One region of the Agrobacterium sp. GW821-FHT14E08 genome, then DNA from elsewhere that is predicted to be linked to it. Evidence: riboswitches for the same ligand, from Rfam matches in the RefSeq annotation. Region 1 holds a riboswitch; the other holds the start of a gene.
What was found. A riboswitch is a leader RNA that binds a small molecule or an ion and turns the genes downstream of it on or off. The one in region 1 is predicted to bind S-adenosylmethionine.

Region 1 (3,409 bases):
CCGCGGCCGTCGCCTGCACCGCGCCCTGCGGTCCCTTGTGGCCGCGATATTCCGCGCGCATGGCCTGAAGCTCACCCACGCGGCGCATATTGCGCTTGCGCCTTGCGGTCACACCATAACGCATCCAGTGTTCTTCACGCTCGATGGCCTTGCCGAGCTTGTGCTGTTCCAGTTCTTCCTCTTCCAGCACCTTATCGCGCCATTCCTCGAAATGGGCAAAACCGCGGTTGAGACGACGGGACTGGCCGCGATCGAGCCACACAGTGGAGGTCGAAACCTTCTCGAGAAAACGCCGGTCATGCGAAATCAGCACCAGCGCGCTGCGCGTCTGCTGCAACTCACTTTCAAGCCATTCAATCGTGGGCAGATCCAGATGGTTGGTCGGCTCGTCCAGCATCAGAATATCGGGCTCGGGTGCCATGACACGGGCAAGGGCCGCGCGCCGCGCTTCGCCACCGGAAAGACTTTCCGGATGTTCCTGTCCCGTGAGGCCGAGATGCTCGAGCAGGTAAGTAACGCGATAGGGATCATCACCCGGCCCCAGCCCCGCTTCGGCATAGGCCTGAACGGTATCGTAACCGGCAAAATCCGGCGCCTGCTCCAGATAACGAATGGTGGCGGCCGGATGGCGGAAAACCTCGCCAGACTGCGCCTCAACCAGACCGGCGGCGATCTTCATCAGGGTTGACTTGCCCGAACCATTGCGCCCGACAAGGCAGATACGGTCACCCGGTTCCACCTGGAGATTGGCGCCATCGAGCAGCGGGGTCACGCCGAAGGTCAGCTTGATGTCATCGAGTTTCAAAATAGGGGGTGCCAAGGCGTCAGGCTCCGGTCAGATCATAAGGGCGGGCGAGCACGATGGCTTTTCCGCTTTTCAGCGAGAAATGCACGGGGCCGCCATTCGCGACATTGGAAATAGTGCGGGACGAACCGAAAGCAAGCGCGAAATCCCTGAGCGGATAACGCACATTTTCAATATCAAGCCCCGCAAGGGCAGTGAGCCCGGCGACAGAAAACAGCGAACCAGGCGGCAGATCGATATCCAGTGATCCGGCAAGCAGCGGCCGCGCCTCCTCTTCACCGGAGGTCAGCGTAACCTTCAAACCCTGTTCGGCGAGCGCCACCGCATAAAGAAGATGCTGAAGCGCATGGTCGCTTCTGGCACCTCCAAGTGCACCGACCAGCAGCAGCGAGCGCGCACCGCGGGAGAGCGCCTCCGAGACCGCAATCTCGCCATCTGTCACAGCCTTCGCAGCCGGATAGGGCTGCCGCGTCACATCCGGCCAGGTCTCGAGCAACTCCTTGCTGGCGGAATCGAAATCCCCGACCCAAAGCTCCGGCACAAGCCCAAGCGGCGCGGCATGGCGCATGCCGCCATCGGCCGCAATCACGCGGCTTTCGGCAACCGCCTCTTCAAGACGATCCGTGACCGTGACATCGCCGCCAAGCAGAATGGTGAAGCGCTCTTTATCCATGCCCTGCCTTATCGCAACTGGCACGAAAAGGGAAAGCCGAAACCCGATGAAATCAGCCTATATTGATTTTCGCCGGCTTCGGGATTATGAAACGCCTCAGTGGTGATTTGCCGACCGGCTTGCAGCCACTTTAAAGAAGTCGCTAAAGGGTCGAGGAAAAGGGCAATTTCCTGGGACCGGCCGCGATTTCGCTGCCGGTTTTTTTGTTTTCGCAACGTTCTTTACGTCATCCGAAAAGAGAGTTCGACATGCCGATCAAGATTCCCGATACGCTTCCCGCTTTTGAGACCCTCGTGCATGAGGGTGTGCGGGTCATGACCGAAACGGCGGCCATCCGGCAGGATATCCGCCCGCTCCAGATCGGGCTTCTCAACCTCATGCCGAACAAGATCAAAACGGAAGTACAGATGGCGCGGCTCGTTGGCGCCTCTCCCCTGCAGGTCGAGTTTTCGCTGATACGTATTGGCGGCCATCGCGCCAAGAATACGCCGGAAGAACATCTTCTGTCCTTCTATGAGACCTGGGAAGAAGTGCGCCACCGCAAGTTCGACGGCTTCATCATTACCGGCGCGCCCGTCGAGACGCTGGCTTACGAGGACGTGACCTACTGGAATGAAATGCAGAAGATTTTCGAATGGACGCAGACCAACGTCCATTCGACGCTGAATGTCTGCTGGGGGGCAATGGCCGCCATCTATCATTTCCATGGTGTGCCGAAACACGAACTGAAGGAAAAGGCTTTCGGAGTCTATCGTCACCGCAATCTTTGCCCCTCATCGATCTATCTGAACGGCTTTTCGGATGATTTCCAGGTACCGGTCTCGCGCTGGACGGAAGTGCGCCGCACCGACATCGAAAAACACCCGGAACTCGAAATCCTGATGGAGTCAGAGGAAATGGGCGTTTGTCTGGTGCATGAGAAAGAGGGCAACCGGCTCTATATGTTCAACCATGTTGAATATGATTCGACCTCGCTTTCGGACGAATATTTCCGCGACGTGAACTCCGGCGTCCCCATCAAGCTGCCGCATGATTATTTTCCGCACAATGATCCGGAATTAGCCCCGCTCAACCGTTGGCGCAGCCATGCCCATCTGTTTTTCGGCAACTGGATCAACGAGATATACCAGACGACGCCCTACGATCTCGAATCCATCGGCAAACTCGCTGCGTAAATTGCGGATTGCGAATTGCCGGAAAATGACGCAACGTCCGCCGGCAATTCACGGCAATCGGAGAATGACGTTATGAGCGACGCGGCGGCACGGGAGAATTTCGGTTTCACGGCGACCGGCGAAAAGGTCGAACGCGTCACCATCTCGAAAGGCGGTTTGACGGCCAAGGTCATCACCTGGGGCGCGGTCATTCAGGATCTGCGCCTCGAGGGTCACCAGCCGCCGCTCGTTCTCGGCTTCGATAAATTCGAAGACTACAAATATTCCTCCTATTTCGGCGCCACGCCCGGCCGGAATGCCAACCGGGTCGGTGACGGCAGGTTCGCCATTGACGGGCACGAATACCAGCTGGAACTGAATGAAAAGGGCGTGACCCACCTGCATGGCGGCAGCGACGGCATGGGCAAACGCAACTGGATGCTGATGGAACATGGCGAAAGCCATGCGGTTTTGCAGATCATCGATCCCGATGGCCGCGCCGGTTATCCCGGCAATTGCACGGTCACCGCCACCTATACGATCCGCGACGGCGGCGTGCTTTCTGTGGTCTATGAAACGGTGACCGACAAGCCGACCATCGCCAATGTCTGCCAGCATTCCTATTTCAACCTCGATGGTGCGGATACCGCCCTTGGACACGAGATCAGCATCGCCGCCGACTTTTACCTGCCGACCGACGAAAAGCAGATACCGACCGGCGAAATCCGCTCCGTCGAAGGCACCGTCTTCGACCTGCGCCACCCGACGCCGATGCGG
Region 2 (3,409 bases), on a different contig from region 1:
GAAAGGTCGCTGGAGCGGGTGAAGGGAATCGAACCCTCGTATTCAGCTTGGGAAGCTGCTGCTCTACCATTGAGCTACACCCGCGCCGCGCATAAGACATCGGATAGTTCGATCCGGGTGTCAAGCACCCGAAGGGGTCATTGTTCCGCGCGGAAATGCTTGGAAAGTTTCAGGCCCTGCGCCTGATAGTTGGAGCCTAGGCCAGTGCCATAGAGGCCTTCCGGCTTTTGCAGCATGTGCTCGTAAACCAGCCGGCCGACGATCTGGCCGTGTTCAAGGATAAAGGGTACTTCGTGGCTGCGCACTTCGAGCACGGCGCGGCTGCCTGTGCCGCCGGCCTGGGCATGGCCGAAGCCGGGGTCGAAGAAGCCGGCATAGTGGACACGGAACTCGCCCACCAGAGGATCGAACGGTGTCATTTCGGCCGCGTAAAGCGGCGGCACGTGTACAGCTTCGCGTGAAACGAGAATATAGAATTCATCCGGATCAAGGATCAGTTCCGCGCGGCCGCGCGCATGAAGCGGTTCCCAGAAATCGAGAACGTCGTGCTGGGCCTTCTTGTCGACATCCACCACCGCCGTGTGATGCTTGCCGCGATATCCGATCAGCCCGTTCTCGCCGAAACCCTTCAGGTCGATGGAAAGCGCAATGCCGCCGCCGGTCACGTTCGGGGTATCGCTGGCGACCAGCATTTCCGTCTCGTGCAGTTTCAGCAGTTCGCTTTCGTTGAGCAGCGAGTGACCAACGCGGAAGCGGATCTGCGACAGGCGCGATCCGCGACGCACCACGACGGGGAAGGTGCGTGGGCTGATTTCCAGATAGAGCGGGCCTGAATATCCCGCCGGTATCTTGTCGAATTCCTGCGCATTGTCGGTCATGACGCGGGTGAAGATATCAAGACGCCCCGTCGAGCTTTTGGGATTGGCCGAGGCCGACATCTCCGCCGGCAGCTCCAGGCTCTCCATCAGGGGAACGATGTAGACACAGCCGGTTTCCAGCACGGCACCCTGGGTGAGATCAACCTCGTGCAGGCTGAAGCGGTTGAGCTTGTCGATGACGCGGGTTCCGGGGCCGGGCATGAAACTGGCGCGAACGCGATAGGCCTTCGAGCCCAGCCTGAGATCAAGGCTGGCGGGCTGCACCTGGTCAGCATCGAGATCGGCCTCGCTTTTCAGCTTGCCGCCCGCAAACAGCGCCCTGATTGCGCCGTCCGCCAAAATGCCCGTCGTTCTGATCATGGTCATCATTCCTTTTTACGGCGACAAAACCAAAAGGAAAGCATTGACGCAAGCCGGTAACGGCAGTATGGCAAGCTTATCCCGTGGTGATTTGGCCGGTCGGCTTGCAGCCACGTTAAACAAGTGGCTAAAAAGACCGGGTGCTAGGAACCGGTCTGCTTTTGCGGCCGGTTTTTTTGTTTTGAAGGTGATCACATGAGCAATAAATGGCGCCCGGCAACCCAGCTCGTTCACGGCGGTACGCTACGCTCACCCTATGGTGAAACGTCGGAAGCGATCTATCTGACCCAGGGCTTCGTTTACGAAAACTCCGAAGCCGCCGAAGCCCGCTTCAAGGGTGAAACGGATGGATTCATCTACGCCCGCTATGCAAGCCCGACCAATGACATGTTCGAAAAGCGCATGTGCCTGCTGGAAGGTGCGGAAGACGCCCGGGCGCTCGCCTCCGGCATGGCCGCCGTCACTGCCGCCATCATGTGCCAGCTGCGCGCCGGTGACCATATTGTCGCCGCCCGTGCCCTCTTCGGCTCCTGCCGCTGGGTGGTCGAGACGCTCGCGCCCAAATACGGCATCGAATGCACGCTGATCGACGGACGCGATCTTGGTAACTGGGAAAAGGCGATCCAGCCGAACACCAAGCTGTTTTTCCTCGAAAGCCCAACCAACCCGACGCTCGAAGTGGTGGACATCGCCGGTGTGGCGAAGCTTGCCAACCAGATTGGCGCAAAGGTCGTAGTCGACAACGTCTTCGCAACGCCGCTCTTCCAGAAGCCGCTGGAACTCGGCGCCCATATCGTCGTCTATTCCGCGACGAAGCATATTGACGGCCAGGGCCGTTGCCTTGGCGGCGTGATCCTTTCCGACAAGAAGTGGATCGAGGAAGAGTTGCAGGACTATTTCCGTCACACCGGCCCGGCCATGTCGCCGTTCAACGCCTGGACGCTTCTGAAGGGCATCGAAACCCTGCCGCTGCGCGTCAAGCAGCAGACGGCCAATGCCGGCAAAATCGCTGATTTTCTCGCCGATAGCGGCAAGGTCGCCAAGGTCATCTATCCCGGCCGCGCCGATCACCCGCAGGCCGACATCATCGCCCGGCAGATGTCCGGCGGTTCGACGCTGGTGGCTTTCGAGCTGAAGGGCGGCAAGGAAGCGGCATTCGCGCTGCAGAACGCGCTGGAAATCGTGAAGATTTCCAACAATCTGGGCGATGCCAAGAGCCTCATCACCCACCCGGGCACGACAACGCACAAGAACCTGACCGATGAGGCACGTGCGGAACTCGGCATTTCCGGCGGCACCCTGCGGCTTTCCTGCGGCATCGAGGATACGGACGATCTGCTGGAAGATCTGGCAAAGGGACTGGCGGCTGTTTCCGCCTGAAAATCAAACCCACACCATCGCCATGGCCCGCCTTCACCGTCGGGCCATGGTGCGTAACCGGTTCCGCCATCCTGGCAAAAGCCGGTGGGACGCAACCAATATTTACCTTTATCGTTATCCCTAACGGTGGAAAACAGCGCAACAGGAGATGCCCCCTGCCCGTCAAGTCATTCATTTTCTTGACGATAGCCAGAGCCTATAGTGTAGGATATTGGCAGCAGGCATAAGATCGAGGTGTGGCGCGTATGTATCGTGCTCTGACAAGGGATATCGAGGTTACGGTTGATCCGTATTATCTCGAGGAACAATCCGACCCGGATGACGACCGTTACGTCTGGGGCTATAAAGTCGTGATCTCGAACAATTCTGATATTCCGGTAACGCTCGTCAACCGCTACTGGCACATCACCGACCAGAATGGACAGGTGGACGAGGTTTACGGCCCCGGCGTCGTCGGCGAGCAGCCACAGCTGAACCCCGGCGACAGCTACGAATACTCATCCGGCTGCCCGCTGGATACGCCGTCCGGCCTGATGTTCGGCCATTATGAAATGGAAACGGACAAGGGCGAGGTGTTCAATGTCACCATACCCGCGTTTTCGCTTGATTCACCTGGCCTGTTGCGGGTTCTGAACTGAAGCAGGCGCATCCGCGCGAAGCTGCGCATTCAAAAGCGCAGCCTCGCCAGTCAAACCGCTTCAGGCGTTTTCAAACTCGCTGACATCGTAGCGATAGGTCGTGGAGCAGAACTCGCAGGTCACGGCAATCGCGCCGTCTTCCTCACTCGCCTC

Region 2: it holds a riboswitch for S-adenosylmethionine, as region 1 does, so the genes downstream of both, AC1ROR_RS10975 (O-succinylhomoserine sulfhydrylase) here and metA (homoserine O-acetyltransferase MetA) in region 1, are expected to answer to the same signal.

Annotation. Positions count from the first base shown of each region.
Region 1 is NZ_JBXAPJ010000005.1:193,024-196,432, reverse strand. Features, by position in the region: gene AC1ROR_RS19010 (ABC-F family ATP-binding cassette domain-containing protein) at 1-820, opposite strand, end outside; gene AC1ROR_RS19005 (thiamine diphosphokinase) at 825-1,478, opposite strand; SAM riboswitch at 1,568-1,644, shown strand; gene metA (homoserine O-acetyltransferase MetA) at 1,727-2,653, shown strand; gene AC1ROR_RS18995 (aldose epimerase family protein) at 2,726-3,409, shown strand, end outside.
Region 2 is NZ_JBXAPJ010000002.1:462,183-465,591, forward strand. Features, by position in the region: tRNA gene AC1ROR_RS10965 (tRNA-Gly) at 11-84, opposite strand; gene AC1ROR_RS10970 (2'-deoxycytidine 5'-triphosphate deaminase) at 138-1,238, opposite strand; SAM riboswitch at 1,312-1,390, shown strand; gene AC1ROR_RS10975 (O-succinylhomoserine sulfhydrylase) at 1,434-2,618, shown strand; gene apaG (Co2+/Mg2+ efflux facilitator ApaG/CorD) at 2,864-3,256, shown strand; gene AC1ROR_RS10985 (Hsp33 family molecular chaperone) at 3,317-3,409, opposite strand, start outside.